One region of the Cupriavidus sp. USMAHM13 genome, then DNA from elsewhere that is predicted to be linked to it. Evidence: predicted binding sites of a transcription regulator. Region 1 holds the regulator's gene; the other holds the start of a gene.
The links. The regulator FliA, encoded in region 1, starts transcription of late flagellar genes. The targets are predictions, from matches to a motif close to CTAAAGTTTNNNNNNNNNNNGCCGNTA.
Positions count from the first base shown of each region.

Region 2: fliD (flagellar filament capping protein FliD) is a predicted target of FliA. The motif match lies at 1,891-1,917, and genes of this name have one in related genera.

Region 1 is NZ_CP017752.1:3,315,805-3,319,321, forward strand. It holds gene flgM (flagellar biosynthesis anti-sigma factor FlgM) at 1-268, shown strand, start outside; gene BKK81_RS32640 (flagella synthesis protein FlgN) at 338-796, shown strand; gene BKK81_RS32645 (flagellar protein FlhE) at 1,026-1,487, opposite strand; gene BKK81_RS32650 (RNA polymerase sigma factor FliA) at 1,487-2,203, opposite strand; gene BKK81_RS32655 (MinD/ParA family ATP-binding protein) at 2,324-3,157, opposite strand; gene flhF (flagellar biosynthesis protein FlhF) at 3,162-3,517, opposite strand, start outside.
Region 2 is NZ_CP017752.1:3,053,140-3,056,656, reverse strand. It holds gene gdhA (NADP-specific glutamate dehydrogenase) at 1-61, shown strand, start outside; gene fliD (flagellar filament capping protein FliD) at 161-1,627, opposite strand; gene BKK81_RS35805 (hypothetical protein) at 2,011-2,382, opposite strand; gene BKK81_RS31590 (haloacid dehalogenase type II) at 2,551-3,279, shown strand; gene BKK81_RS31585 (L-serine ammonia-lyase) at 3,314-3,517, opposite strand, start outside.

The sequences.
Region 1 (3,517 bases):
GACCGGCGCCCCCGCCGAAGGCACGGCGCGCGCCACCACGGCCCCCGCTCCCGCCCCGGCCACGGCAGCCGAGGTGCAGACCAGCCCCCTGAGCGCCCAGGTCCGCCAGATCGGCGCCAGCCTGAGCCAGGATAGCGACAACGACATCGACACGGCCCGCGTGGAGGAAATCCGCCAGGCCATCGTCGAAGGCCGGATCAAGATCGATCCGAGCAAGATTGCCGACGGTCTGCTCGCCACGCTGCGCGAGCTGAACCAGGGCCAGTAAGCGGTCCGCGGCAGGAACCCAGCAGCGAGCCGAGAGCGAACGGCATAGAGCGCCGCGCGTGGAGAAACCATGAGCCTGCCCCTGATCCAGATCCTGCATCGCGAAACCGAAGCCGTGAAGGCATTCGCCGAGGCCCTGGCCGACGAACGCGAAGTGATGAAGAGCGGCGACGCGCAGGCGCTCGGCGCGGTGCTGGACCGCAAGACGGCGCTGGCCTCCGCGCTGGCCGAGCTGGGCGCCGCGCGCGAAGCGCAGATGGCCGCCGCCGGCTTGCGCGCCGGCCCGAACGGCATGCTGGTCGGCCTGCGCATCGACCCCGCCGTGCATCAGGCCTGGCGCACCCTGCGCCTGGCCGCGCTCGGCGCGCACCAGGCAAGCACGCTGAATTCGGCGGTCATCGCCGCCCATCTCGAACACACGCGCGCGGCCATCCAGGTACTGCGCCAGCGCGGCATCGATGCCGGCCTCTACGGCCGCGACGGCCGCACCCAGAACGCGGCATCCGGCCTGAGCCTGGCGCGCGGCTGAGGCCACTGCGGCGGCTGGGACTGACGCGCGCTCGCAGCGCCCCGCTCCGGCTGGTGACATGGCCGCGCGACGATGGTCGCGCGATTGCCCCTCGCTACCGCGCCGTCCGGCGCCGCCATCCTCTTCCTTGAACTGAACTGAACTGAGCTGAGCTGAGCTGAACCGAGCCGGATCGGCCGAGGACGGCGTCGCGGGTGTCGCCGCAGCGGCGGCGGACCGCTCTCGACGATCAGCGATAGTCGACGATGACCTGGTTGGCGCGCCCCTGCAGCACGGGCGCCAGCGCGCCACGCCCGGGGGCCAGGAAAGCAAAGGTGAAATCCTGTGCGGCGGCATCGCCGCGGAATGCCTCGGTGTGGCCTTGCGCCGCCGGCAACAGCACGCATCGGCTGCCATTGCACAGGTAGACCTGGAGATCATGCGGCGGCACGCCGCTGAAGGTGTACTGCCAGCGCACGGATGTCACCTTGCCGGTCGCCAGCGCCGGCATGGCGCCGGGCCGCAGCGCAGGCGACAGTATGCGCATCCCGCGCACGGACAGCATCGGCCCCTGCACCACGCTCTGCCAGGCATGACCGGGACCTCCCTCGTCCGCCCGGACCGGCGGGACGGCGGTCGCCAGGCCGAGTGCGGCGACGCCCGTCGCAACGCATGCCTGCACGCGCGGCGCGGCGCGGCCGGGCCCTCGCATCAGAGCAGTCCCCGCAGCTGGCCACGCAGGCGCGCGATGGCCTGGCCGCGGATCTGGCAGACGCGCGACTCGGTCACGTCCAGCACGGCGCCGATCTCGCGCAGGTTCAGCTCCTGGTCGTAGCACAGCGACAGCACCAGCTTCTCCCGCTCGGGCAGGCGCTCGATGGCGCGGATCAGCGCTTCGCGCATGCCGCTCTCCATCAGCACCATCAGCGGGTCGCTGTCTTCGTTGACGCCGAGGTGGCGCTCGAGGAAATCCTCTTCGCCGGAGCGCTCGAAGTCCTCGTAATGCAGCAGCTGGCAGCCGTGCACTTCGTTGAGCAGCAGCTGGTACTCCGGCAACGGCATCTCGAGATGCTCGGCCACTTCGGAATCGAGGGGCGTGCGGCCAAGCTTCTGCTCCAGGCTGCGTATGGCCCGCTCGATGCGGCGGGTGAACTGGCGCAGGCTGCGCGACTGCCAGTCGTTGGCGCGCACCTCGTCGAGCATGGCGCCGCGGATGCGCTGGCTGGCATAGGTCTCGAAGCGCGCGCCGTGCGTGTCTTCGTAGCGCTTGGCCGCGTCCAGCAGGCCGATCATGCCGGCCTGGATCAGGTCGTCGAGCTGCACGCTGGCCGGCAGCTTGGCCGCCAGTTGCAAGGCGATGCGGCGCACCAGCGATGCGTGTGCCTTGACCAGATCCGTCTGTTCGAGCTTTCCCTGAACGGTGTACATGGTGGGACTCTCGTGGCTTCTAGAGCGCAGCGCCGGCCGCGCGCGTACCGTGCAGGGACCGGGGCCCGATGGCTTGGGCCCGGTCGATGGCCTGGGGGAACGATACGTGCGGCATCGGCGTCAATGAATGCGTGGGCTGGTCGGAGGCGTCGCCGAGGCGACGCCGGGGAAGGTGGTGGACGCGGCGCGCATGGGCCACGCGCCGATGCTGCTGGCGATGCGGCGCAAGGCCATCGTCGCCGGTGCGGCGGGGTAGGCATCGACCACGCCGCGACCCAGCTGCTCGCTCTGCCTGACCAGCGGATCGAGCGGCAGATAGCCGGCCCACGAGGCCTCGATGCCGAGATACTGGCTGGCGGTGCGGGCCAGGTTGCCGGCCACCGCGCCGGCGATGCCCTCGCCCGCCGCCGCATTGACGACGAGCTGGAAATGGCGGATGGCGTAGCGGTGATGCAGTTGCTTGATGCGCGCGTAGGCCGCGGTGATCGAGGCCGCCTCGGGGCGCATCACCACCAGCAGGTTGTGCGCGGCGCCGGCCAGCGCCGACAGCGTCCCCTGGCCGTCGGCGCGGGCATCGGCCAGCACGGTGCGGAAGGCGCCGAAGGTGCCCGGCAGGCCGCCGCCGGCCGGGCCGGCAGCGCCCGCGGGCAGCACGGCGACACCGCTGGGCCCGGCGGCACCGAGCGCCTGGTCGAGCGTCGCCTGTGCGGCCAGCACCTGGGCCAGCGTGCCGCGCGGCGCGGCTCCGGCCAGGTGCGCGGCGCGCGCGCCCGGGGCATCCTCGTCGACCAGCAGGACGCGCTCGCCCTGCATGGCCAGCGCGCTGGCCAGTCCGAGCGCGACCGTCGTGGCGCCGGCCCCCGGCTCGCTGGCTACCACGGCGATGTGCCGTGTGGCGCGCGGCGCCAGCAGGCGCCGCAGCCCCTCGGCCTGATCGGTTGCCAGAGTGTGCACAGACCTACTCTCCTACGGATTCCAGTTGTTGCTCGGTAGCGGACGTATCCGCACGGACCGGGTCCGCCGCAGCGGCACGGTTTGCGCGCACGGGATAGCCCTCCAGCACGTCCAGCAGCGCCAGCAGGCGCGCCAGGCCTTCGACCAGCGCCTGGCCCGGCGCCGCTTGCGCGGCCTTGCCCGCGGCGCGGCCGGCCAGGCGCGAGAGGAAGCCGGCCGCCACGGCGCCCGGCTCGCATTCGAGACGCAGGGCGGTCAGGCCGGCCTGCAGCGCCATCAGCGCGGCGCGGCATTGCGCCTCGTCCGCGGCCGGCACGGCGCCGCGGGCAAGATGGTCGAGCGCGTGGCGCAGCGTGCGGA
Region 2 (3,517 bases), 260 kb from region 1:
CGCCAATATCGCCGGCTTCGTCAAGGTGGCCGACGCCATGCTGGCGCAAGGCGTGATCTGACGCCGGGCGGCGCGCGGCCGGCCCGCGCGCGCCAAGGTAAGAAGGGGCGCCCGCGGGCGCCCCTTCTTCGTTGCCGGCCGCGATCGACGGCCGTCCCGCTCAGTTCTTGTTGTTATTGGTGTTGTTGATGGCGTTGAACTGCTGCGTCAGGTAGCTGCTGGTCTGGTTCATCCGCTGCACCACCAGGTCCAGCTTGGCGAACTGCGCGCGATAGCGCTCCATGTTGGCATTGATGTTGTCCTGCGTCTTGGTGTAGTCCTTCTGCAGGTCCTTCAGCGACTTGTCGAGGCCGTCGGTGGCGAGCTTGAGCGCGCCCTTGTCGCCGTTGAGGTCGTCGATCGCCGTGCTGATCTGCTTGGCATAGCCATCGGCCTTGCCCTCGCCGACGAACAGGCGCGTGACGCCGCTGACATTGTCCTTGAGCGCCTTGCTCAGCTTGGTGTCGTCGATGGCGAGCGAGCCGTCCTTCTGGAACGAGAGGCCGATCTGTGCCAGGTTGCTGATGCCGCCCGCAGCGCTGCCCGCCGAGGCGTTGAGGATGTTGCGCAGCTTGGTCTGGATGCCGCGCAGCACGCCGTCGCCGGTCAGCACCGAACCCGTCTTGGTGGTGCTGTCGACGGCAGTCAGCTTGCCTGCCATGTTGTGCAGGTTGTTGAAGGCGCTGACGAAGGCCTGCACGGCCGACTTGACGTTGTCGAGGTCGCGCGTGACGCTCAGGCTGGTGGTACCCACCTTGTTGAGCGTCAGCGTCACGCCCTGCGCGGCGTCGGCGACGGTGTTGCTGGCGCTGGTGACCGCCATGCCGTTGATGGTCAGGTTGGCGTTGGTGCCGCGCACGGTTTCCCTGACCCCGCTGGGCTGGTTGGCCTGCTCCGGATCGTAGCCGAGCAGGCCCTGCAGTTCGGGCGAGCTGGCGCTGATGCGCATGGTCGTCGCCGCCCCCGTCTTGTCCGAGGTCAGCACGATGCGGTAGGGCGTGTTGCTGCCGTCGTTGGCGATGCTGGCGGTGACGCCGATGCCGGCCTTGTTGATGGCGTCGCGGATGCCCTGCAGCGTGTTGTTGCTGCTGTCGATGGTGACTTTCTTGGTGGCGTCCGCGGTGGCGCTGAAGGCGGGATTGACGTAGGTGCCGTAGGTCGGCGAAGCAGGGTCCTCGTCGTAGCCGCTGACCGAGCCGAAGTCGAACACCAGGGTGCCGGTGCCGATGGCCCGGGTCTGGCTGGCCTGGCCGGCGGCGACCAGCGACTGGGCCTGGGCCAGGCTCTTGACGTTCACGGTGTAGCTGCCCGGCGTCGCATTGGATGCGGTGGCCGCGCCCAGGATCTCCGTCGAGCCGACCGAGGCCTTGGTCACGCTGAAGGTGGCCGTGTCCGCCAGCTTCTTGGCGGACGCCTGGAAGGCGGCCAGCATGCTTTTGACGTTGCCGTAGGCCGATACCTTGGCCTGGTAGGCGGCCTGCTTGTTCTTCAACAGATCGAGCGGCTTGCTTTCCGCCGCGGACAGCTTGGTGAGCAGCGTGTTCAGGTCGAGACCCGACCCGACGCCCAGAGAGGTGATGGATGCCATCGGCGTTACCCTTCGAATTTTGAGTTCTTCACTGTGTAGCCGGCACGCCAGGACCGGACGCCGTGCGGCAATGGCGGCACGCCGGTGACTGGCACCGGCGGCCGGCTTGCGCGTTCATTGGCGGAGCCCGGCCTTCCCCCGTTGCGAGCGCCCGGACCGATCGCGGTGCCGGCTCCAGGCCGGCCGCCGCGCGGGCGCTTCCTTCCCGCCAGGCGGGGGAATGTATGACATGCGGAGAGACTTCATCTGTCTCCATCCTGCATTATCGGACGGGGCCTGGCGATCTTTAGCGGAGAAATGAGGGGGATTCCGGTGCCATGGCGGGCGACCGGGGCGATTCAGAAGGGGGGCGGGGATCGGCGGCGGTCCTGGTGGCGGGAGCCTCAGGGCGCGCGCCGGTCTGCGCGCAGCCGTGCCGCCCGCTGGTTCCATTGCGAGAACAGCGTGTCCAGGCAGGCCACCGTGGTACAGGCATCGCGCCGCGCGAGGAAGGCGTCGATCTCCGCCTGGCGGATCGCGCCGGCCTGCAGCAGGCGCTGCTGCTGGGCGCGGATTCGGCCATTGCCCATGGCCAGCAGCGCGTGCTCGCAGATCAGCCGCGCGGCCGGCGTGCCGGGTGCCGCGCAGTCCGGCTCGGCGGCGCGCGCCGTGCCCGGGCTGGCGAGGGCCGCGAGGGTGGCGAGGGTGGCGAGGGTGGCGAGGGTGGCGAGGGTGGCGAGGCCCGGGGCGGCGCTCAGGCGGGGCAGAAGTGGCATCGGATCGGCATCGAAAGTCCCCGGCGGCGACGCCGCGAAGGTCCGGAGCGAGAGCATACACGTCCGGGCCGCGCCGGCGCGTTTCGCCGCGCACGGGTATGATCCGCGCAAGCCTGCGGGCATCGCGGCCCGCATCGGACCCTCTTCCACCACAACAGGAGAACAAGCATGGCAGGCGATCTCAGCCAGACGGTGCGCGCACTGGTGTTCGATGTGTTCGGCACGGTCGTCGACTGGCGGACCTGCGTGGCCCGCGAGGCCGCGCCCTTCCTCGCGCGGCACGGACTCGCGGTGGAGCCGGAGGCCTTCGCCGACGCCTGGCGGCGCGAATATGTGCCGGCGATGGCCGAGGTGCGCAGCGGCCGGCGCGGTTTCGTGCGGCTCGATGTGCTGCACCGGGAGAACCTGGTGCGTGCGCTGGCCGGCCTCGGCGCCGACGTGGCGCGCATCCCGGGCGCGGAGCTCGATGCGCTCAACCTGGCCTGGCACCGCCTCGACCCGTGGCCGGACAGCCGCGAGGGCCTGCAACGGCTCAAGCAGCGCTTCATCATCGCGCCGCTGTCGAACGGCAACATCCGCCTGATGGTGGACATCGCCAAACGCGCCGGCCTGCCCTGGGACGCCATCCTCGGCGCCGAGGTGGTGCGCGACTACAAGCCTTCGCCGGCGGTCTACCTGCAGACCGCGGAGATCCTGGGACTGGCGCCGGCCGAACTGTGCCTGGTCGCCGCGCACAACGGCGATCTCGCCGCGGCACGCGCCTGCGGCCTGTCCACGGCCTTCGTGGCGCGTCCGCGCGAGCATGGCCCGGCCCAGTCCACCGACCTGGCCGCCGAGCAGGACTGGGATGTGGTCGCGGCGGACTTCGGCGAGCTGGCGCAGCGCTTCGGTTGCTGAGCGCGCCGCGCCGGGAGCGCGCGGGCGCCCGCCGTCAGCACTCGACCACGTTGACGGCCAGGCCGCCGAGCGAGGTTTCCTTGTAGATGGCCTTCATGTCCTCGCCGGTCTGCTTCATGGTACGGATCACGGTGTCGAGCGAGACGTAGTGGCTGCCGTCGCCGCGCAGCGCCATGCGCGCCGCGTTGATTGCCTTGACCGCGCCCATGGCGTTGCGCTCGACGCAGGGGATCTGCAC